One region of the Streptomyces sp. NPDC052496 genome, then DNA from elsewhere that is predicted to be linked to it. Evidence: riboswitches for the same ligand, from Rfam matches in the RefSeq annotation. Region 1 holds a riboswitch; each other region holds the start of a gene.
What was found. A riboswitch is a leader RNA that binds a small molecule or an ion and turns the genes downstream of it on or off. The one in region 1 is predicted to bind thiamine pyrophosphate.
Positions count from the first base shown of each region.

Region 2: another riboswitch for thiamine pyrophosphate. It lies ahead of thiO (glycine oxidase ThiO); the one in region 1 lies ahead of AB0L45_RS27860 (thiamine ABC transporter substrate-binding protein).
Region 3: another riboswitch for thiamine pyrophosphate. It lies ahead of thiC (phosphomethylpyrimidine synthase ThiC); the one in region 1 lies ahead of AB0L45_RS27860 (thiamine ABC transporter substrate-binding protein).

Region 1 covers NZ_JBFAUH010000023.1:56,504-64,045, forward strand. The annotation lists gene AB0L45_RS27845 (hypothetical protein) at 1-135, shown strand, start outside; gene AB0L45_RS27850 (ABC transporter ATP-binding protein) at 334-1,398, opposite strand; gene AB0L45_RS27855 (iron ABC transporter permease) at 1,501-3,114, opposite strand; gene AB0L45_RS27860 (thiamine ABC transporter substrate-binding protein) at 3,171-4,250, opposite strand; TPP riboswitch at 4,328-4,462, opposite strand; gene rlmN (23S rRNA (adenine(2503)-C(2))-methyltransferase RlmN) at 4,496-5,602, opposite strand; gene AB0L45_RS27870 (GntR family transcriptional regulator) at 5,866-6,312, shown strand; gene AB0L45_RS27875 (HD domain-containing protein) at 6,323-6,892, shown strand; gene AB0L45_RS27880 (NUDIX domain-containing protein) at 6,880-7,353, opposite strand; gene AB0L45_RS27885 (helix-turn-helix transcriptional regulator) at 7,355-7,542, opposite strand, start outside.
Region 2 covers NZ_JBFAUH010000035.1:6,189-13,730, reverse strand. The annotation lists gene AB0L45_RS34275 (sulfite oxidase-like oxidoreductase) at 1-423, shown strand, start outside; gene AB0L45_RS34270 (deoxyribonuclease IV) at 463-1,374, opposite strand; gene pknB (Stk1 family PASTA domain-containing Ser/Thr kinase) at 1,491-3,479, opposite strand; gene AB0L45_RS34260 (thiazole synthase) at 3,679-4,473, opposite strand; gene thiS (sulfur carrier protein ThiS) at 4,484-4,702, opposite strand; gene thiO (glycine oxidase ThiO) at 4,699-5,964, opposite strand; TPP riboswitch at 5,962-6,077, opposite strand; gene AB0L45_RS34245 (FAD-dependent oxidoreductase) at 6,217-7,497, shown strand.
Region 3 covers NZ_JBFAUH010000003.1:271,631-279,172, reverse strand. The annotation lists gene AB0L45_RS06670 (LacI family DNA-binding transcriptional regulator) at 1-847, shown strand, start outside; gene AB0L45_RS06665 (metallophosphoesterase) at 1,290-2,450, shown strand; gene AB0L45_RS06660 (hypothetical protein) at 2,655-3,563, shown strand; gene thiC (phosphomethylpyrimidine synthase ThiC) at 4,443-6,221, opposite strand; TPP riboswitch at 6,215-6,373, opposite strand; gene AB0L45_RS06650 (YibE/F family protein) at 6,538-7,542, shown strand, end outside.

The sequences.
Region 1 (7,542 bases):
GCCGGCACACCCGACGCCGCCGCGTCGGGTACGGCGGGCGCCCCGGACGTGGCCCCGGGCGACCGCTCGCACGGCCCCGGTGCCGGGGACGCCGGGCGCCCTCACCCGGCGAGCAGCCGCGCCGGCTCGTCGTAGGAACGGTGCCAGTCCCGCTCCATGCGGGTCCATGACCACCGCCCTTCGGGGCGCAAGCCCTGCGGGCCCTGGTTGTCAGCCGGGCTCTGGCCATCAGCCGGGCCGCGGTCGTCAGCCGGAATCTGGTCGACAGCGGGACCTGGTCGACAGCGGGCCCTGGCCAACAGCCGGAACCCGATCGACAGCAGACCCTGGCTGTCAGCGGTCCAGCACCACGATGTCTTCCGCCGCGAAAGCGACGCCCACCCTCGCTCCGTCCTCCGGCGCGTCGCGCAGCGCGCAGGCCGCCTCAAGCTGCGGGCCGGCCGCGGGCTGGAGGAGGAGCGTGACGTGGGTGCCGCGGAAGGTGCGCGCCGCGACAGTGCACGGGAGCCCTTCCGTGGCGGTGGTGATCCTTACACCGGCCGGGCGGACGAGCAGGCGGCACGGCCCGTCAGCTGTGCCCTCCGGCACCGGTACCTTGCCCCAGGGAGTGTCGGCGGACTCGCCCCGTACCGCCGCCTCCACCACATTGTCGAAACCGAGAAAGCGGGCGACGAACTCGGTGGCGGGGCGCTGCCAGACCTCCAGCGGCGTGCCGCTCTGCGCGATACGCCCCTCCTGCATGACCACCACCCGGTCGGCCAGCGCGAACGCCTCGCCCTGGTCGTGGGTCACCGCCAGCACGGTCGTACCCAGTTCCCCGAACACTCGACGCAGTTCGACGACCAGGCGCTCGCGCAGGCCGCGGTCGAGCTGGCCGAGGGGTTCGTCCAGCATCAGCAGCCGGGGCTGCGGTGCGAGTGCCCGGGCCAGCGCGACCCGCTGCTGCTCGCCTCCGGACAGTGCCGCGACGGCGCGCCGCTGCGCGCCCGGCAGGCCGACAAGGTCCAGGAGGCCGGCCACTGTGCGCTCCTGCTCGGCGCGGGAGGCCCCGCGCATACGCAGTCCAAAGGCCACGTTGCCCCCCACGTCCCGCTGCGGGAAGAGCTGGTGATCCTGGAACATCAGCCCGACACCACGCCGGTGCGTCGGCACACCCGACTGGTCGCGGCCCTGAAGGAACACGCGCCCCGTGTCGGCGGCACGCAACCCCGCCACGACCCGCAGAAGGGTGGACTTCCCGCTGCCGCTGGGCCCCAGGACGCAGACGATCTCCTGCTCGGCGACGTCCAGGTGCACCGCGTCCAACGCGGGCGGCTGCCCGTCACGGAAACGGACGGTGACGTCCTCCAGCCGTAGCAGCGCCTGCCCCGTCGCACGGCCGGCGCGTCCCTGCGCCATGCCGGAGCGCCCCGCCCCCGTACCGGGGTGCCCCGTCGCCGTGCCGCCGTGTTCCATCGCTGTGTCGGCCTGTTCCGTCGCTGTGTCGGGGTGTTCCGCCATCTAAAACTCTCCGGCCTGATCGGTACGGATGCGCTCCAGCGCCAGCAGCGCGCCCGCGCACACCACCATCAAGATCGTGGACAGTGCCATCGCCTGTCCGTAGTTGAGTTCGCCGGCGCGTCCCAGCAGCCGTGCCACGGCCACCGGCAGCGTCGGGTTGTCCGGCCGTGCGATGAAGACCGTCGCCCCGAACTCGCCCAGTGACACGGCGAAGGCGAATCCCGCGGCGATCAGCAGCGCCCGCCGTACGAGGGGCAGGTCGACCTCGCGCCACACCCGCCAGGGCGAAGCCCCGAGCACCGCCGCGGCCTCCCGCAGCCGCTCGTCGACCGCGCGCAGCACGGGCAGCATGGTCCGTACGACGAAGGGCACCCCGACCAGCGCCTGGGCCAGCGGTACCAGCCACCACGAGGACCGCAGATCGAGCGGCGGTTCGTCGAGAGTGATCAGAAAGCCGAAGCCGACGGTCACGGCCGAAACGCCCAGGGGCAGCATCAGCAGCGCGTCGAACCCCCGCACCAGCCTGCCGCCCCGTTTCGTCAGCGCGGCCGCTGCCAGCCCGCCCACCACCAGGGCGATCAGTGTGGCGGCGGCCCCGTAGGCGAGCGAGTTCCACAGGGCGTTCAGTGGGGCGACGGCGAACGTGCTGTCCATCGAGGCGGCGGACTGCAGCGCCCGGTAGAACACGAGACCGTAGCCGTCCGGGCCTGCGAAGGACCGCTCGATCAGCACCGCCAGCGGTAGCACCAGCAGCAGCGCGATCACGACGAGCGTTCCCCACAGCAGCGCCCACTGACCGGCACCATGCGGCCGCCGCACCGTCTGCGCCGGATCGACGAGCGTGAGGGCGGACTCCCGCCTCCGGACGGTCCAGGCGTGCAGGGCCAGCAACGCCAGTACGGCGGCGAACTGCAGCAAGGTGAGGACAGCGGCCGTAGGGAGGTCCAGGAAGTCAGCGGTCTGCCGGTAGATCTCCACCTCCAGGGTGGAGAATCTCGGGCCGCCCAGGATCTGCACCACCCCGAAGGAGGTGAAGGCGAAGAGGAAGACCATCAGTGCGGCAGCCGCGACGGCCGGCGCCAGGGCCGGCAGCGTCACCCGCCGCCAGGCGCCCCAGCGGGACGCCCCGAGCACCCGGGCCGCCTCCTCCTGCCGCGGGTCGAGCTGTCCCCAGAGGCCGGCGACGGTGCGTACGACCACGGCGTAGTTGAAGAAGACATGGGCCAGCAGGATCGCCCACACCGACGTGTCCAGCCGTACGCCCCACAGGTCGTCCAGCACTCCGCCGCGCCCGACCAGCGCCAGGAACGCCGAGCCCACCACCACTGTCGGCAGGACGAACGGCACCGCGACGACGGACCGCAGCAGCTTCTTTCCGGGGAATTCGAAGCGCGCGAAGACGTACGCGCCGGGGAGCGCGATCAGCAGTGTGAGCCCGGTCGAGGCCGCCGCCTGCCAAACGGTGAACCACAGCACGTGCAGGACGTCCGGGTCGGACAGCACCTCCCCGGCCCGGCCGAGCTGCCACTGTCCGCCGTCCTTCAGCCCGCGCCCGACGATCGCGGCGACCGGGTAGGCGAAGAACAGCGCGAAGAAGGCGAGCGGCAGGGCCATCAGGGCGAGCCGGGCGGCCGTTCCCCGTGCACGGCGCGCCCGCCCCGTGCGGCCGCTTACTTCAGGACGAGCGAGGACCACTGCTTGATCCACTGTTCGCGGTTCTTGGTGATCGTCTCCGGGGCCACCGTCTCCGGCTTGTCGATCTTCTCGCCGTACTTGGTGAACAGCTCCGGCACCTTCGCGTCCGTTCGCGCCGGGTTGACGAACATCTGCAGCGGCACGTCCTCCTGGAACTTCTTGCTCAGCAGGAAGTCCAGCAGCGCCTTGCCGCCCTTCTCGTTCTTGGCGCCCTTGAGCAGGCCCGCGAACTCGATCTGCCGGAAGCAGGTGCCGGTCGCGACGCCGGTCGGGGCTTCCTCGGGCTCGGGCTTCTTGCCGAGCACCTCGACCGGCGGGCTGGACGCGTACGACACGACCAGGGGCTTGTCCCCCTTGCCCTTGCCGGCCGCCGAGCCCGAGAACCGCTCGTTGTAGGCCTGCTCCCAGCCGTCCACGACCTCCACGCCGTTGGCCTTGAGCTTCTTCCAGTAGTCCTGCCAGCCGGACTCGCCGTACTTGGCGATGGTGCCGAGCTGGAAGGCGAGCCCCGGTGACGACGTGGCGGAGTTCTCGGTGACCAGCAAGCCCTTGTACGCGGGCTTGAGCAGGTCGTCGAAGGTCTTCGGCGGGGCGATCTTGTGCTCGGCGAAGTAGGCCCGGTCGTAGTTGACGCAGGTGTCGCCGTAATCGACCGGCGTCACCCGGTGCTCCGCCTTGTCGAGCTGAAGCTCCTGCGGGACGCTCGCCAGCCCCTTGGCCTCGTACGGAGTGAAGATCCCCTCCTTCAGACCGCGCGACAGCAGCGTGTTGTCGATACCGAAGAAGACATCGCCCTGAGGGTTGCCCTTCGACAGGATCGCCTGGTTGACGGCCTTGCCCGCGTCCCCGCCCTTGAGCACGTTCACCTTGTAGCCGGTCTGCTTGGTGAACTCCTCCAGCACCGACTTGGAGGCGTTGAAGGAGTCGTGGCTGACGAGCGTGACGGTCTTCGGATCCGTACCGCCGCCGCTGCCGCCCGAGCCGCATGCGGCGAGCGCCGTCATGCCGGCCGCGACGGCCAGCGCCGTGACGGTGATCCTCGTGGTGGTGCTCACTGAATTCCTCCTGGCTGGCCAGGAAGAGACGCGGCCCCGTCCGGCGCTTCGTACGAAGGCCGGACGGGGCGCAACAGCATGAGTGACGACCGAACTTCCTACCCGGAATGACCCGGGCGAGGTTCAAGGGTCTGCGGCACCTCGGTGTCCGTGACGCTAGGTCCGTGACACTGCCGCACTCTCAGCGCTGTGGCGCTCCCCTGTCGGAATGTGCATTTGTTCGATCACACGGTACCAGCGGGCGGTCAGCGCTCCGAGGCGGCGAGCTGGCCGCAGGCACCGTCGATCTCCTGCCCGCGCGTGTCGCGCACCGTCACCGGCACTCCGTGCGAGGCGATGGCCTCGACGAATGCCTTCTCGTCCTCGGGACGCGACGCGGTCCACTTGGAGCCGGGCGTCGGGTTCAGCGGGATCAGGTTCACGTGGACGCGCTTGCCCTTGAGCAGCCGGCCCAGGAGGTCACCCCGCCATGCCTGGTCGTTGATGTCCCGGATCAGGGCGTACTCGATCGAGATGCGGCGGCCGGACTTCTCCGCGTACTCCCACGCGGCGTCCAGCACCTCACGCACCTTCCAGCGCGTGTTGACCGGCACGAGCGTGTCGCGCAGCTCGTCGTCGGGCGCGTGCAGCGACACCGCGAGGCGGCACTTCAGGCCCTCGTCCGCGAACCGCAGCATCGCCGGTACGAGACCGACGGTGGACACCGTGATGCCCCGCTGCGACAGGCCCACTCCGTCGGGCTCGGGGTCGGTCAGCCGCCGGATGGCGCCCACGACCCGCTTGTAGTTCGCCAGCGGCTCGCCCATGCCCATGAAGACGATGTTGGACAGCCGGGCCGGCCCTCCCGGCACCTCGCCGTCGCGCAGTGCCCGCATGCCGTCGACGATCTGATGCACGATCTCGGCGGTGGAGAGGTTCCGGTCCAGGCCGGCCTGCCCCGTCGCGCAGAACGGGCAGTTCATGCCGCATCCGGCCTGGGACGAGATGCACATCGTGACCCGGTCCGGGTAGCGCATCAGCACGGACTCCACGAGGGTGCCGTCGTGCAGCTTCCACAGCGTCTTACGGGTCGTGTCGTCGTCACAGGAGATGTGCCGCACCACGCTCATCAGCTCGGGCAGCAGCTCCGACGCCAGCTTCTCCCGCGCCGCGGCCGGGATGTCCGTCCACTCCGCCGGGTCGTGCGCGTACCGCGCGAAGTAGTGCTGCGACAGCTGCTTGGCGCGGAACGGCTTCTCACCGGCCGCGGCCACGGCTTCGCGCCGCTCGGCGGGGGTGAGATCGGCAAGGTGCCGCGGGGGCTTCTTGGCCCCACGCGGCGCGACGAAAGTGAGTTCTCCGGGCTTAGGCATGGTTCTTCCAGTGTCGCAGACGCGTCTCTGTGACCTGCCTCACGAGCGCTCCGTCATGGTGGTTGGTGGTGGTCGTTGGGGGTCGCCGGCTGTCGCTTCACGGCCCACAGACGGCCCGGCTCGATCGCCGGAAGTCCAGGTCAGCCACGACACAGGCCCTACAGCAGACGGGCAGGAAAGGCGTCGCTCTCCCACCGACCGCGCCCGCAGGCGTGCGAAGCTGGGAGGGGCGACCGCCATGCCGTCGGCGAAGGGAATGTCACGTGCCGCAGACCTCTCCGCGAGGTACGTACCTGCAAATCACTGAATCTCTGCGTCAGAAGATTCAAAAGGGCAAGATCACTGAAGGTTTGCCGTCTGAGGCGGAACTCATGCGCACGTACGGTGTGGGTCGGACTACCGTGGGTCGCGCCCTGAAAGCCCTGAGGAACGAAGGCGTCATTGAGTCTGTGCAGGGCATCGGTTGGTATGTGGCGGGAACAGGTGACCGCCGACCACTGGTAGAACGCATAACAGATCTTCTCCGCGCCGAAGATGTCAGGCCGGGCGCCCCCTTCCCTTCGGAGAAGGAGCTGTGCGACCGGTTCGGAATGTCCCGCACCGCCGTGCGGACAGCCATCGCACAGTTGGAGGGAGCGGGCCTCGTAGAGATGGGCCCGGGGCGCCGGCGGCGGGTGCGCGCCCTCCCTTCCGAAGAGGGGACCTCATAGCTTGGACAGCATGGATCTCGCAGAGCGGGCCTACGGCCTCGCCGAAGCGCTCCTGTCCGACCCCCTACCCCGGCGCTGGCGGCACTCCCTCGGAGTTGCCGAGCGGGCGCGCTCGCTCCGCCCGATGCTCGGGAGCGAGGCTCCCCTACTGGAGGCCGCAGCCGTACTGCACGATGTCGGTTACTCGCCTGAGATCGCGTTCACGGGATTTCATCCGCTCGACGGCGCCCGCTATCTGCGGGAGCACACAGACATGGACGAGCGAGTTGTCCGCTTGGTCGCGCACCACTCTTGCGCTTTGCTCGAAGCCGAGGAGAGAGGACTGCGCGAAGAGCTGGCAAGCGAGTTCGACTTGGAGCGCCCTCACCTCGTGGATGCCCTGCTCTTTTGCGACATGACGACCACTCCGGACGGCCGTCCAACCACTTCTCAGGCGCGAGTCGCCGAGATCGTCGGACGGTACGGGCCGGACACAATCGTTGGTCGCTTCATTCAACGCGCCGCCCCTGATATTCATGCCGCTGTTCGACGCATCGAAAGGCGACTGGGCGCCGAAGAAACAACGAGTCACCCTATGTAAGGCTCCTTACGTGAGGCGTCCAGCCCATGAGAGATCCGCAGGCGCATTGAAGGGTGAATAGCCAAATCTTCGAGGTCCGTTGGCGACACCCAACGGACCTCTTTGGATTCTTCGCTGGTCCGGAGGGCACCGCCAACTGGGTGGGCACGAAAGCAAATAGAGAATTGCTGCCGAACCTCACCGTCATCGTACTTCATGACGTGCTGAGGATCGGTATAGATCCCCACGATACTCTCCACAACCACCTTCATGCCGGTCTCTTCTTCAACTTCCCGCACAACCGTCTGGGAAATGCTTTCACCAGCGTCATGGCCGCCTCCCGGAAGCGCCCACAAGCCATTATCAGTTTTGTGGATGAGTAGAAGATTTCCCTGAGCATCCCTGACCACGGCGGTCACGGACGGAACGACCGAGTTGGCCTTTGGGGCAGCAGGGTCGCGGAAGTAGTCAATGCGGCTCACTTCAGGCACCTTCGCATTCAGTGGGTGATGTTATGCGCCGGGCACTCTCCCAGACGCGTTCTAGACTCTCTGCGTAAGTGCCGAACAGCTCCCCGCCAGGGACACGCTGCAAGTGCAATACGGGCGCCATGTAGGCACCTACCCCGTAGACGTGCCCGTTCGCCAGCAGTTCATCATCGGCACGATAGA
Region 2 (7,542 bases), on a different contig from region 1:
ACCGTCGTGGCCGACATGCACTGCGTCACGAAGTTCAGCATGCTCGGCGCCGAATGGGGCGGCATCTCCACCCGTACGATCCTCGATCTCGCGCCGCCGGCCCCGGACGTCACCCATGTGATGGTGTGGGCCGAATACGGCTTCAGCTCGAACCTGAAGCTGGCCGACTTCGCCGACGCCAAGTCCCTGTTCGCCACCCACCGCTCCGGCGAACTGCTCACCGCCGAGCACGGCTTCCCGGTCCGTCTGATCGTCCCGCACCTGTACGCCTGGAAAGGCCCCAAATGGGTGCGCGGCATCGAGTACATGACAGCGGACCGCCGCGGCTTCTGGGAGGAGCGCGGCTACCACAACCTCGGTGACCCCTGGCGCGAACAGCGCTACTCCTACCAGGAGGAACCGGGGGACGGGCCGGAGCTGTAGGCACCGGCCCGCCGGGGCGGCACGGTCCGGCCCGCCGCCTCAGACGCCCGGGTTCCGCAGCTCCTTCAGGCGCGCCACGTCCGCCGCGTGGCCCTCCTTGCCGCCCGGCGTCTCGATCACCAGCGGTACGCCCAGGGTGGCCGGGTGGCGGAACAGCTCGCCGAACGGGTCAGCGCCGATGTGCCCGGTGCCGATGTTCTCGTGGCGGTCCTTGTGCGCGCCGACGACGTCCTTGGAGTCGTTGGCGTGGATCAGTTTCAGCCGCCCCTCGCCCACGGTGCCGACCAGCTCGTCCAGCAGCGCCTTCATCCCGCCGGGCGCGGCCATGTCGTGCCCGGCCGCGAAGGCGTGGCAGGTGTCCAGGCAGACGCCCAGCTTCGGGTGCCGGTCCAGCGCGTCGAAGTACGGGCCCAGGTCCTCCGCCAGCGCGCACAGCGAGGCGCCCTGACCCGCCGTCGGCTCCAGCAGCAGCCACGGGTCGTCGTCGTGCGTCAGCTCCTCCAGCAGCGGGCGCACCCGCTCGCGTACCTGCGCCAGGGCCTCCGAACGGGGCCGCCCGCCGGTCGCCGAACCGGTGTGCACCACCACGCCCCGCGCGCCGATCGCCCGGCCGCGCAGCAGCGAGTGGCGCAGCGAGACGACGGACTTCTCGACCGTCTCCGCGGTGTGCGAGCCGAAATTGATCAGGTAGGGGGCGTGCACGTACGCCGGAAGGGACTCCCGCTCGCACGCCTCCCGGAACGCCTCGTCCTGCTGCGGGCTGCCGGGCGGCGTGGCCCAGCCGCGCGGATTGGCGACGAAGACCTGCACGGCCTCGCCGCCGATGTCACGGGCGTACGGGACACCCACCTTGGCCAGGCCGCCGGCCACCGGCACGTGGCTGCCGACCGGGTTGCGGTCACGGGCGGCCTGTGCGGAGACGTCCGGGGTGTTCTGCGGGGAGTCCCGCAAGGTGTCCTGCGGGGAAGAGGAGATGCTCACCCGTCAAGGGTGCCAGGTGCGGGGCGCCCGCTCCGGCGCGCGGGCGGGCGTCCTTGCTCACAGCGCGCCCGGCGCGCCCCCGGATCTCACAGCATGCTCTCCAGCCGGATCGTGATCCTGCTGCCCTTCGCCGCCTGCTCACCGCCCGCGACCGACTGGCTCGCCACCTTGTCCTTCGGGAACAGGAACGGCTTCTTGACCTCGACCTCGAAGCCCGCGCCGGACAGTGCCCGCTTCGCGTCCGCGGTGTTCTTGCCCGTCACGTCCGGCACGGTGACCATCTCGGGGCCCTCGGAGAGGGTGAGCGTCACGGTGTCACCCCGGCCCAGCTTGCTGCCCTGCCCCGGCGTCTGCCGGGCGACCTTGCCCTTGTCCTGCGGGGAGTGCACCGTCCGGTCCGCGATCTTCACCTCGAAGCCCGCACCGCGCAGCGTGGCCTCCGCGTCCGCCCGGTCCCGGCCGGTCACGTCCGGGACGTCGACCTCCGCCCCACGGCTGACCGTCAGCGCCACGGCGGTCTCCGGGCGGCGCTTGCTGCCCGCCGCCGGGTCGGTGCTGATCACCGACCCCTTGGCGACCTCGTCGGAGAACTCCTTGTGCACCGTGCCGACGGTCAGCCCCAGGTCGCGCAGCCTGCGCTTGGCGTCGGCGACCGGGGTGCCCGCCAGGTCGGGCACCTGGACGATCTCGGGGCCCTTGGACAGGGTGATGGTGACCGTGCCCGTACCGCGGATGCGCTCGCCGTTCTCCGGGTCGGTGGCCATGACGTGGCCGCGCTCCACGTTCGGGCTGAAGGCCCGCTTCACCTTCACGCCCAGGCCCTCGGCGCGCAGCGTCTGCTCCGCCTTCGCCTGGGTCATGTCCAGTACGGCCGGGACGGTGGTGAACTGCCCGGAGTTGATGTACCAGACGCCCGCGCCCACCGCCAGCACGAGCAGGACGGCGGCGACCACCGAGACCGTCTTGCGCCGGGCCCGCAGCAGCCCGGCCCACGCCCCCGGGCGCGCGGTGCCGGCCGCCGGGCGCAGCCGGGTGGTCGGCTCGGCCGCCGACGCCGGGTCCGGCGGCGGGGTCTCCAGCCTGCTGGTGTGGTGCAGCGGCTCCTCCAGGGGCAGTGGCGGCTGCACGGCGACCCGCGGCAGCACGCTCGTACGGTCCTCGGAGCCCGCCTCCGGCCCGCCCGCCGGCGCCTCGCCGGCCTGCGGCGGCACCGCGTCGAGCTGCGCGTCGGTCAGCTCGGCCCGCACCGCGCGGGTCTGCGCGAGCAGCGTCACCGCGTCCTGCGGGCGCAGCTCGGGGCGGCGCGCGGTGGCCGCGGCGACCAGGTCGTCGAGCTGCGGCGCCAGCTCGGGCGCGTACGTGGAAGGGGCCGGCACGTCCTCGTTCAGGTGCTGGTAGAGCACCTGGGCCGCGTTGGCGCCGGTGTGCGGCTTGCCGCCGGTCAGCATCTCGAACAGCACCACGCCGCAGGCGTAGACGTCCGCGGGCGGCCCGGCCGTACCGTCCTCGATCTGCTCGGGCGCCAGGTAGGACACCGTACCCAGGACCGAGCCGGTCGAGGCGGTGGTGCTGGTGCCCACGGTCCGTACCAGGCCGAAGTCGGCGACCTTGACCCGGCCGTCGTCGCCGATCAGAACGTTCTCCGGCTTCATGTCGCGGTGCACCAGCCCGGCCCGGTGGGCGGCGCCCAGCGCCGCCAGGATCGGCTCCACGATGTCCAGCGCGGCCCGCGGCTGGAGGGCGCCGCGCTCCCGCAGCACGTCGCGCAGCGTGCACCCGGCGACGTACTCCATCGCCAGGTACACGTACGTGCCGTCGGTGCCCTGGTCGTACATGCCCACCACATTGGGGTGGTCGAGCCGGGCGGCGGACTTGGCCTCGCGGATGAAGCGGTCGACGAACGCGGCGTCGGCCGCCAGCGACGGGTGCATCACCTTCAGGGCGAGCACCCGGTCCAGCCGGGTGTCCATGGCCCGGTAGACCGTGGCCATGCCGCCGGCGGCGACGCGCGCCTGCACCTGGTAGCGGCCGTCGAGCAACTGCCCGACCAGGGGGTCCTGAAGGGTCGTATCCACGGCAGACGAGTCTACGAGCCGCCGCGGCGGTGCCGGACGCCCTGCCCGTGAAGCACAGGCCATTGCATCCGAACAGTGACAGGGGCGCCCGTCGGACGGCCCCGGATGTGCGGGATGCCCCTTTCGCGAGGGGGAGTGCCGTGTACGCGGGGCGCCACGGGGCGGGCGGCGGCCGCTCCGGGGCGCCGCCCGCCGCGCCTCAGAAGGCCGGGCGCTCCGGGTCCAGAGTGGCGATGCCCTCCGTGGGCGAGGAGGCCTCCGCGTAGTGGCGGCGCGGTATCCGCCCCGCCCGGTAGGCCAGCCGGCCGCCCTCGACCGCGTGCCGCATCGCCTCCGCCATCAGGACGGGCTCCTGCGCACGGGTCACCGCCGACGCCAGCATCACCGCGGCACAGCCCAGCTCCATGGCCAGGGCGGCGTCGGAGGCGGTGCCCGCGCCCGCGTCCAGGATCACCGGAACCCCGGCCCGCTCGGTGATCAGCTGGAAGTTGTGCGGATTGCGGATGCCCAGCCCGGAGCCGATGGGGGAGCCCAGCGGCATGATCGCGGCGCAGCCCACGTCCTCCAGCTTGCGGGCCAGCACCGGGTCGTCGCTGGTGTACGGCAGGACCGTGAACCCGTCGTCGACCAGGGTCTCCGCGGCGTCCAGCAGCTCGACCGGGTCGGGCAGCAGCGTGCGCTCGTCCGCGACCACCTCCAGCTTGACCCAGTCGGTGCCCAGCGCCTCACGGGCCAGCCGGGCGGTCAGGACCGCCTCGCCCGCGGTGAAGCAGCCGGCGGTGTTCGGCAGCACCCGGATGCCGTGCCGTTCCAGTACGGACAGCACCGAGCCCTGCACGGTCGGGTCCAGGCGGCGCATGGCGACCGTCGTCAGCTCCGTACCGGAGGCGAGCAGCGCCCGCTCCAGGACGTCGAGGCTGGGCGCCCCGCCCGTACCCATGATCAGCCGGGAGTCGAAAGTGGTGTCGGCGATGGTGAGGAGATCGTCGGCCATGACGTACGGATCAGCCTCCCTGGACTGCGGTGAGGACCTCGACGCGGTCGCCGTCGCCGAGTGCGGTGGCGGGCCACTGGCCGCGCGGCACCACGGCCTCGTTGACGGCGGCGGCCACGCCGGCGGGCGCCGTGGTCAGACCGGCGACGAGCCGGTCCAGGGTGAGCCCGCCGGGAAACTCCCGGGGCTCGCCGTTCACGGAGACGGTGATGGGGGTGGTGACGGTCATACGGGCTGCTCCTGGGAGGCGGGGGCGGGCGTGGGGCGGCCCTGGCCGTGGGCGGGCGCGGAGCCGTGGGCGGTGCCGGGCGGCGGCGCCGCGAAGCGGTCCGGGGAGAACGCCCGGGCCTCCTCCGGCAGCGGGCCGCCGGTCAGTACCGCCGCCATCACGTCGCCCGTGACGGGCGTCAGCAGCACCCCGTTGCGGTGGTGGCCGGTCGCCACCAGCAGGCCGGGCAGCGCGGTCGGGCCGAGCAGCGGCGCGTTGTCGGGCGAGCCGGGGCGCAGCCCGGCGCGGGTCTCGACCAGGGGGAGTTCGGTGATGCCGGGGACCAGTTCGTGGGCGTCGCGCAGCAGTTCGTAGACCCCGCCCGCGGTGACCGTGGTGTCCCAGCCCAGTTCCTCGCTGGTGGCGCCGACGACCAGCTCGCCGTTCTCGCGCGGCACGAGGTAGAGCGGGCCGCCACGTACCACGGCCCGTACGGTGCGGGACAGGAACGGTACGCCGCCGGGCAGGCCGTCCGGCATCCGCAGCCGCAGCACCTGGCCCTTGACCGGGCGCACCGGCGGCAGCACGTCCTCCGGGACGCCCGCCAGCCGCCCGCTCCGGCTGCCCGCCGCGAGCACGACCTGACCGGCCGCGATCCGCTCCCCGCCGGCCAGTTCGACGCCGGTGGCGCGGCCCCGCCCGACGGTCAGCCGCTCGGCAGCGGCGCGGTGGAAGACCACCCCCGCCCGCTCGCAGGCGGCGAGCAGCGCGGCGGCCAGCCGGCGCGGGTCGACCTGGTGGTCGCCGTCCACCCGCAGCCCGCCGCGCACGCCCGGCGCGAGCATCGGCTCCAGGCGCCGGCACTCGCGCCCGGTCAGCCACTCCGATTCCAGGCCGCTGCGGCGCTGGAGGGCGTGCAGGTCGCGCAGGTGGGCGCGGTCGTCGGCGTCCAGCGCGACGGCCAGGGTGCCGCACCGGCGGTAACCGAGGTCCAGGCCGCTCGCCTCCGTCAGCTCGGCGGCGAAGCCGGGATAACGGCGCGCGGAGGCGAGATTGAGGCCGAGCAGCGTCTGCTCGCCGTAGTGCAGCTCGGTGACGGCGGCCAGCATCCCGGCTGCGACCTGGGCGGCGCCGCCGCCGGGAGCCGGGTCGGCGACGGCGGTACGCAGCCCGCGCTGGGCCGCCCGCCAGGCGGTGACCAGACCGATGACGCCACCCCCGATGACGAGGACGTCCGGCACGTCCACGGGGGTGGGTACGGGGTGGTGTGCAGGTGGATGCATGGGCGTCCAGCCCCTCCCTTCGCCGGCATGACCCGGATCAGGTTCGTACGGTCGGAGGCCGCCGCAGCCTCCCTCTCAGCCCGGTCGCGTCCGGGCTCCCGCGTGTGCGTTCACCGCAACCCTAGTACGGGCCGCCGACGCCCCGTAAGGGAGCGCGGGGCCGCCGCCGCGGGTGACGGACCGTGACGTTGTGTCATAGATCTCGTCGCGCGGTGCTGCGGGTCGCGAGACACACCGTCTTACAGTGATCGGGTGAGCGAGCAGACCCAGTCCCAGGACCCTGACCGCGCGCGCCAGGACCGCGAAACCGCCGGGCGGGCCGCCGAGCGGACCCGGCGCGCCGTCGTCGTCGGCGCCGGCCTGGCCGGTGTGCAGACCGCCGTCGCCCTGCGCGAACAGGGCTGGCGCGGCGAGATCACGGTGCTCGGCGAGGAGCCGCACCGGCCGTACGACCGCCCGCCGCTGTCCAAGGCCGTACTGCTCGGCAAGGCCGACGGGTCCGCCTTCGACGTGGACTTCGAGGCGCTCGGCATCGACCTGCTCCTGGGCCGGCGCGCCATAGGGCTCGCGGCCGCCTCGCGGGTGCTGGAGACCGACGCCGGACCGCTGCCGTACGACCACCTGGTGATCGCCACCGGCGCCGAGCCGGTCACCCTGCCCGGCTGCGACGGCCTGCCGGACGTGCACGTGCTGCGCACCCTCGACGACGCCGAGCGGCTGCGGCCGGTACTGGCCGGGCAGCGCGAGGTGGTGGTCGTCGGCGCGGGCTGGATCGGCGCGGAGTTCACCACCGCGGCGCGCGAGGCGGGCTGCCGGGTGACGGTCGTCGAGGCCGCCGGCCGGCCGCTGGCCGGCGCACTGCCCGCCGAGGTCGCCGCTCCGATGGCCGCCTGGTACGAGGACTGCGGCGCCCGGCTGCGGACCGGTGCGCGGGTCGCCGCCGTCACCGAGGACGCGGTGACGCTCACCGACGGCACGACGCTCACCGCCGACGCGGTCGTGGTCGGCATCGGCGCCCGGCCCGCTACCTCCTGGCTGGCCGGCTCCGGCGTCGAGCTGTCGCCCGAGGACCGCTCCGTCCTGGCCGACGAGCGGCTGCGCACCTCGCTGCCCGACGTGTACGCGGTCGGCGACTGCGCCTCCTTCCCGTCCGCCCGCTACGGCAGCCGCCTCCTGGTCCACCACTGGGACAACGCCCTGCACGGGCCGCGCACGGTCGCCGCCACCATCGTCCGCGGCGCGGCGGAGGGGCCGGTCTACGACCCGGTCCCGTACTTCTGGTCCGAGCAGTTCGGCCGCTTCGTGCAGTACGCCGGGCACCACGCCGGGGCGGACGAGACGGTGTGGCGCGGCGACCCGCAGAGCGCGGCCTGGTCGGTGATCTGGCTGCGCGAGGGCGTGCTGGTCGCGCTGCTGGCGGTCGGCCGGCCCCGTGACCTGGCCCAGGGGCGCAAGCTCATCGAGCGGGGCGCGGTGCTGGACCGGCGGATGGCGGCGGACGCGTCCGTACCGCTGAAGTCGGCGGCGGTCTGAGGCGGTCCGAGGCGGTCTGAGACGGTCCGAGGGGGCGGCCGGGGT
Region 3 (7,542 bases), on a different contig from region 1:
CACGTACGGGGATGAACCTTTCACCTTCACCGAATTCGCGTACTTCGCGGAGATGGCCAGAGCCGCCACCTCGGCGGCGCTCGCCCGCGGGTACGCCCTCGTCATCCTGCCCGCGACCTCCCGCCACGACGTCTGGTCGAACGTCGCCCTCGACGGCACCGTCGTCATCGACCCGGCCGACGGCGACCCCGTCGTCACCGAGCTCGTACGGCACGGCATCCCCGTCGTCTCCGACGGCCGCCCGGGAGGCACCCTGCCCGTGATGGGCTGGGTCGACAACGACCACGAGGCGGCCGTCCTCGGCCTCCTCGACCACCTCGCCGACGCCGGCGCCCGCCGGATCGGCCTGCTCACCGGCACCACCACCGACACCTACACCCGCCTCTCCACCACCGCGTACCTGCGCTGGTGCGAGCGGGTCGGCCAGGACCCGGTGTACGAGTCCTACCCCGCCCACGACCCGTGCGCGGGCGCGGTGGCCGCCGACCGGCTGCTGGCCCGTCCGGACCGCCCGGACGCGGTGTACGGCCTCTTCGACCCGAACGGCACCGACCTGCTCGCGGCGGCCAGACGCTACGGGCTGCGCGTCCCCGAGGACCTGCTGCTGGTCTGCTGCAGCGAGTCCACGGTCTACGCCACGACCGAGCCGCCGATCACCACCCTCTCCCTCAAGCCCCGCCGGATCGGCACCGCCGTCGTCCAGCTCCTCATCGACGCCATCGAAGGGCTGGACAGCGGGCGGCCGGTCGAGCAGGTCATACCGACGGACCTGATCGTGCGGACCTCCTCCCAGCGCAGGTCCACACGGACGACCGTCAGTCCGCCACGGGGACCGGCCGGGGCCTGAGACCACCGGTCACCGCGAGGGCCCGCCGGGCCCGACCGTCACACGTTCGAGCGGCCGTGCGGACGCGATCTTCGCGTCCGCACGGCCGGAGGTTTGTGGGGGGCGGGGGGCAGGTCGACGCCGCCCTATCCCCCCGTCGCCCCACGCCACGCCGAAGCGCCCTCTCTGCGACTTCCTCACGTCGTACCGTCGTCCCGCCACCGCCGTGCCGCCCGCCCGGCACCCCGTCGCCCGGGATAAAATCGGGTGGATCCCGGAGAAAACGGCAGCGAACACCGGGCGCCGAGCGATTGACCACCCCCGGGTGCGTCACAACCCGCGAGCGGCATTCCTATGATGGGCGCACGACACCACGGACCGCCGTCGACCAGGCAAGGTCCGCGAGGTGCACGGCGGCGCGATGGTGGAGGGGTCGATGACTCAGGGGGCCAGTGTGGGATCCATGGTGCGGACCATGCCGGCACAACCTCCGGCTCCGGCACAGCCGCCTGCTCCGCCGGTGCCTCCGGTGCCCGCGGTCCCCCCGCAGCCGTCGGCGCCCCCGACGTCCGTGGGCACGTCCGCCACCGCGCACGGCATGCCGCCCGAGTACACGCCCACCGAGCGTTCCCTGCCGGTCATCGGCGCGGGCGCGCCGGCCGGCACCACCGGCCACGCGAGCCACCCGGAGGGCCGTACGGACCTTCCGCCCGTCACCCGTACGGACACCCTCATCGACCGCCCGACCGTCGACCTGACGGCGGTGCCCGAGTCGGCCGTACCGGCCTCCGAGCAGCAGGAGGGCGGCGGCCCGCTCTACGTTGTCGGAGACGTGCACGGCTATTACGACGAGCTGCGCGAGGCGCTGGCCGCCGAGGGCCTCATCGACGCCGACGGCCAGTGGGCCGCCGGCAACGCCCGCCTGTGGTTCCTCGGCGACTTCACCGACCGCGGACCGGACGGCATCGGCGTCATCGACCTCGTCATGCAGCTGTCCGCCGAGGCCGCCGCGGCCGGCGGCTACTGCAAGGCCCTGATGGGCAACCACGAGCTGCTGCTGCTCGGCGCCAAGCGGTTCGGTGACACTCCGGTCCAGTCCGGTGCCGGCACCGCGTCCTTCCAGGCCGCCTGGCTCCTCAACGGCGGCCAGAAGTCCGACATGGACCGTCTCCAGGACCACCACCTGCAGTGGATGGCCCGCCTGGACGCCGTCTCCGAGGAGGACGGGCACCTGCTCGTGCACTCCGACACGACGGCCTACCTGGAGTACGGCGACTCCATCGAGGACGTCAACGACACCGTCCATGACGTCCTGACGCGCAGCGACGCCGACGAGGTCTGGGACCTGTTCCGCAAGTTCACCAAGCGGTTCGCCTTCCGCGACGAGGACGCGGGGCCCATGGCCGTACGCGAACTCCTCGACACCTACGGCGGCCGGCGCGTCGTGCACGGCCACAGCCCGATCCCGTACCTCCTCGGCGAGGTCGGCGGCGAGGACGACGAAAGCGAGGGCATCGCCGTCGACGGCCCGCACGTCTACGCCGACGGGCTGGCCATCGCCATGGACGGCGGGATCACCATGGCCGGAAAACTACTGGTCGTCCAACTTCCCCTGACTGCCTGACCGTCATCCGGGCAGGGGTAGCGGCAGGTAGGGAAGTGGCGCAGCGGGGTTCGAGCTGGACAGGAGCGGTCCCTATTTCCGCAAACACCCTGTCACCCCGTGCCGGAGGCGCTCTACCATCGGTCTATCCGTAGCAGGCTCTCCTCCGTTTCCGCCCACTGCCCGGCCCACGCCGGCCTGTACGGCCCTACGGAGCATCGGGGGATGCACATGAACAGCGCTCCGCACCTGCTGAGCGAGGATCGCGCGGAATTCGCGCGGCTCCTCGACGAGGCGCTGCGCACCGCGGAATACCGACCGGACATCACCTCCGCGGCGGGCAAGCACCTCAACACCGAGCAGTTGCGCACCATGGCGCTCAGCGCCACGTCCGCCATCGCCGCATGCGCGACGGCCGAATACCGACACTATGTACGGCTCCGCGAGGAGCTGCGCGCTCCGGCACCCGCACCGGACGCCGGCGGCGTGGAAGGCCGTGAGGAGAAAGGCGCTTCCGCGGGCGGCTCGGGGATCGACCTCGCCACGACCGTGGGCGAGGTGGCCGAACCGGCCGGTGCCGGGCTGGCCGCGATGCTCGCGGTCCTGGCCCCGGCACTGGCGGGGATCGCCGCCGTCCTGTTCCTGGTCATCGGGTACATCCTGCGCACGGTCGGCACCGACCCGTCCGCCGCCCAGCCGATGATCAGCGTCGGCTGGGTCTTCGCGGCGCTCACCGCCGTGGGGGCCCTCGTCGCCATGGCGAGCCTGGTCCACGCGGCCTGGCGCAACGGCTCGACGTCGCTCCGCGCCCCGCGCGCGGGGGACGGCCGGGGCGTCCGGAGCCGTGAGGTGGACCTCGCCCGGGACGCCTGGCGGCAGGCGCTCCTGGAACGCGGCATCCTGCCGTTCCTGCGCGAGGCGCTGGCCGACCCGGCCGGCGTCAACGGTCACGGCACGGCCCGGTACGTACCGCGCCGCGGCGTCGACGGCGGCAGCCGTATCCCGTCCCTGGGCTACTCACGGCCCGACTTCACCAGCCCGGACGGCGGCCCGCCCGCCGCTCCCCGACCCCGCTTCACCAGCCCGGACTTCACCAGCCCCGATTACGGTGGCCCGGACCACCACCCTGAATAGCGCCCATGAACCATGCCGCGGGGGCCCGGTGACGGGCCCCCGCGGTGCGTTCTGACAACCCGCCCCGACGGAGTGAAACTCGGCTTGTCGAGCGGTGGTTGGGGGGTTGCGAAGGACTTACGTTCGGGAATGGAGGTGATGCGCGATGGTCGAATGCACAGATCCCCGGCGCGGCAGTCAGGCAAGAGGCCGTGAGCGTCGATGACTTCGTGTACGCGGCGACCAGCGCGCGGCTGCGAAGGCTCACGATGCCGGGCGGCGAACACTGGTTCCCGGCGGCCGCTGCATGGGGAATTCGGCCGCACGAACGCGCGCAAGGCACTAAGTAAGCGCCGCCACTTGGTCGTCACGGGCGACAGCTGGGCCGTAGCGGCCTACCTGGCCCCACGCTCGTCAACTCAGCAGTCACGAGTTACCCGTTGCGGTGATCGCCCAGCGGACCGGACGCACCGAACACCGCGTGCACGACTCGCTGCGGATGCTGCTCATGCGGGGCGGCATCCGGCAGGTCGGGATGAGGGCCGGCGGGGCGGCATCCGGCAGGTCGGGATGAGGGCCGGCGGGGCGGCACCCGGCAGGTCGGGGTGGGGGCCGACGGGGTGCCCAGAGACACGCTGCCCCGCTGACCCGGAAAGCCTCGTACAGAGCGGGCCCGAAGCCGCAATCCGAACATGCGGTTTCGGGCCCGTTCTCCGTAGCACGATAGTCATGCTCCTGGGTGCGCACCAGCCTGTGAAAGAGCCGAAGGATTCGCGCCGGACGCATCGGCGGAACCCCCATTTTCCGCGAGGGCTCATATAAGTCCGCAGGCCAGCCCCTGTGGATAACGCACCGGAGACTTTCCGAGACCGTAACCACAGGTTACGGTCTCGAAATCCCTCACTCCGCGATCGGCAGATACACCCGATTCCCCGCCGCCGCGAACTCCTTCGACTTCTCCGCCATGCCGGCCGCCACCTCCGCATCGACCGCCAGGTCGCCGCCGTGCTCGCGGCGGATGTCCTGGGAGATCTTCATGGAACAGAACTTCGGCCCGCACATGGAGCAGAAGTGCGCCGTCTTCGCCGGCTCCGCCGGCAGCGTCTCGTCGTGGAAGGCGCGGGCCGTGTCCGGGTCGAGGGCCAGGTTGAACTGGTCCTCCCACCGGAACTCGAAGCGCGCGTCGGACAGGGCGTCGTCCCACTCCTGCGCCCCCGGGTGGCCCTTGGCCAGGTCCGCCGCATGGGCCGCGATCTTGTACGTGATGACGCCGGTCTTCACGTCGTCCCGGTCCGGCAGGCCCAGGTGCTCCTTGGGCGTGACGTAGCAGAGCATCGCCGTGCCCCACCACGCGATCATCGCCGCGCCGATCCCGGAGGTGATGTGGTCGTACGCGGGAGCGATGTCGGTGGTCAGCGGGCCGAGCGTGTAGAACGGGGCCTCTTCGCAGATCTCCTGCTGGAGGTCGATGTTTTCCTTGATCTTGTGCATCGGGACGTGGCCCGGGCCCTCGATCATGGTCTGTACGCCGTGCCGCTTGGCGATCGAGTTGAGTTCGCCGAGCGTGCGCAGCTCCGCGAACTGCGCCTCGTCGTTGGCGTCCGCGATGGAGCCGGGGCGCAGGCCGTCGCCGAGGGAGTACGTGACGTCGTAGGAGGCGAGGATGTCGCAGAGTTCCTCGAAGTGGGTGTAGAGGAACGACTCCTTGTGGTGCGCCAGGCACCACGCCGCCATGATCGATCCACCGCGCGAGACGATGCCGGTCTTGCGGCGGGCCGTCAGCGGTACGTAGCGCAGCAGGACGCCCGCGTGGACGGTCATGTAGTCCACGCCCTGTTCGGCCTGCTCGATGACCGTGTCCTTGTAGATCTCCCAGGACAGTTCCTCGGCCTTGCCGTCCACCTTCTCCAGTGCCTGGTAGAGGGGGACGGTGCCGATGGGGACGGGGGAGTTGCGCAGCACCCACTCGCGGGTGGTGTGGATGTTGCGGCCGGTGGACAGGTCCATGACCGTGTCGGCGCCCCAGCGGGTCGCCCAGGTCATCTTCTCCACCTCTTCCTCGATGGAGGAGGTGATGGCGGAGTTGCCGATGTTCGCGTTGACCTTCACCAGGAAGTTCTTGCCGATGATCATCGGCTCGATCTCCGGGTGGTTGACGTTGGCGGGCAGCACGGCCCGGCCGGCCGCGATCTCGTCCCGTACGAACTCGGGGGAGACGTTCTCGCGGAGCGCGACGTACTCCATCTCCGCCGTGACCTCGCCCCGCCGCGCGTACGCCAGCTGGGTGACCGCGGCGCCGCCACGGCCCCGGCGCGGCTGCCGGGGGCGGCCGGGGAAGACCGCGTCGAGGTTCTTCAGGCCGCCGCGCGGCGAGGTGTGCTTGAGGCCGTCGTCCTCGGGGCGGGGCGGCCGGCCCGCGTACTCCTCGGTGTCTCCGCGGCTGATGATCCAGTTCTCCCGCAGCGGCGCGAGGCCGCGGCGGACGTCCGTTTCGATGTTGGGGTCGGTGTACGGCCCTGACGTGTCGTAGAGCGTCACGTCCTTGCCGTTGGTGAGGTGCACACGGCGGACCGGAACCCTGAGGTCGGGGCGCGATCCGGTGAGGTAGCCCTTGTGCCAGCCGATCTCCTGGGTGGAGCCCTGGCCGTTTTCAGGCGTGCGTGCATCCTGCAGAGTCATGAAGACCCACTCCCTACGCCGGCATTACCCGGTAACAGGTTCGGCGGTCGACGCAGCGATGTCCGACACGGCGTTCCCGGCTTCGGCCGGACGTTCCGTACGGGGGTCAGCGCCCTCTCAGCCCGGTGCTCCGAGCTCCCGCGATTGCAAAGGTGCCACCACGGTAGCGGCCGGTATGGCGCGGTGAACAGGGGGCCCTGCCAGTTCTTGCGATGATCGGGCGGTGACCAGCAACGAGCCTCCGCACTCCGCGCACCACCACGCTTCCGGCCCGCCGCAGGGGTATGGGTACGGGGAGGGGGGTGGGCCTGAGCCGATGTCCGGGGCCGGTGCCGGTGTCGGGCCTGAGCCTGCCACCGGATCTGCCACCGGGCCCGCCGCTGTGTCCGGCTCCGAGCCCGGGCCCGGAGCCGGACACGGCCACAGCTCCGCGCACAGCCACAGCCACGGACGGAGCCATGAGCCCGGCCACGGCCACAGTCACAGCCACGGAAACAACCGTGGGCCCGGCCACGACCACGGCCACAGTCACAGCCACGGCCCGGCCACCCCCGTCTCGCGTCACCTGCGCAAGGTCATCGCCGCGGTGCTCATCCCCTTCGCCGTCGCGGTCCTGGCCGGTCTGGTCGTGCTGTGGCCCGGCGGCGCGCCCGGTCACAAGCCGTCCGGTGTCGGTTTCGACCAGCCGACCGAGAAGGCGAAGGTGGTGAAGGTCGAGGAGGTGAACTGCGCGGACGTCCACGCCCAGCAGCAACAGCAACCTTCGCAACAGCAACCCGGTGCTCCCGCGGGCACCCAGCCGGCCAAGCACTGCGAGCGGGCGGTCATCGAGGTGACCACGGGGAAGGACACGGGCCGGCGGTTCGAGTCGATCGTGACGCCCGACGCCACGCGGCACTACGAAGCCGGGCAGGGGGTCGTGGTCGCGTACGCGCCCAAAGCGCCCAAAGACCTGCAGTATTCGGTCACGGATGTGGACCGGACCTTCCCGATGTGGGTGCTCGCCGCCATCTTCGCCGCGGCGGTCGTCGTGGTCGGGCGGTTGCGCGGGCTCCTCGCCCTGGTCGCGCTCGTCGTGAGTTTCCTGGTCCTGACGCTGTTCATCCTGCCCGCCATCCTCCAGGGATCGAATCCCCTGGTGGTCGCCATCGTCGGCGGCAGCGCGATCATGCTGGTGGCCCTCTACATGTGCCACGGCCTGACGGCGCGTACCTCCGTCGCCGTACTGGGCACGCTCGTCTCACTGCTGCTGATCGGCCTGCTCGGCTCCCTCTTCATCGGATGGGCGCTGCTGACCGGCAACACCGACGACCAGACGGGC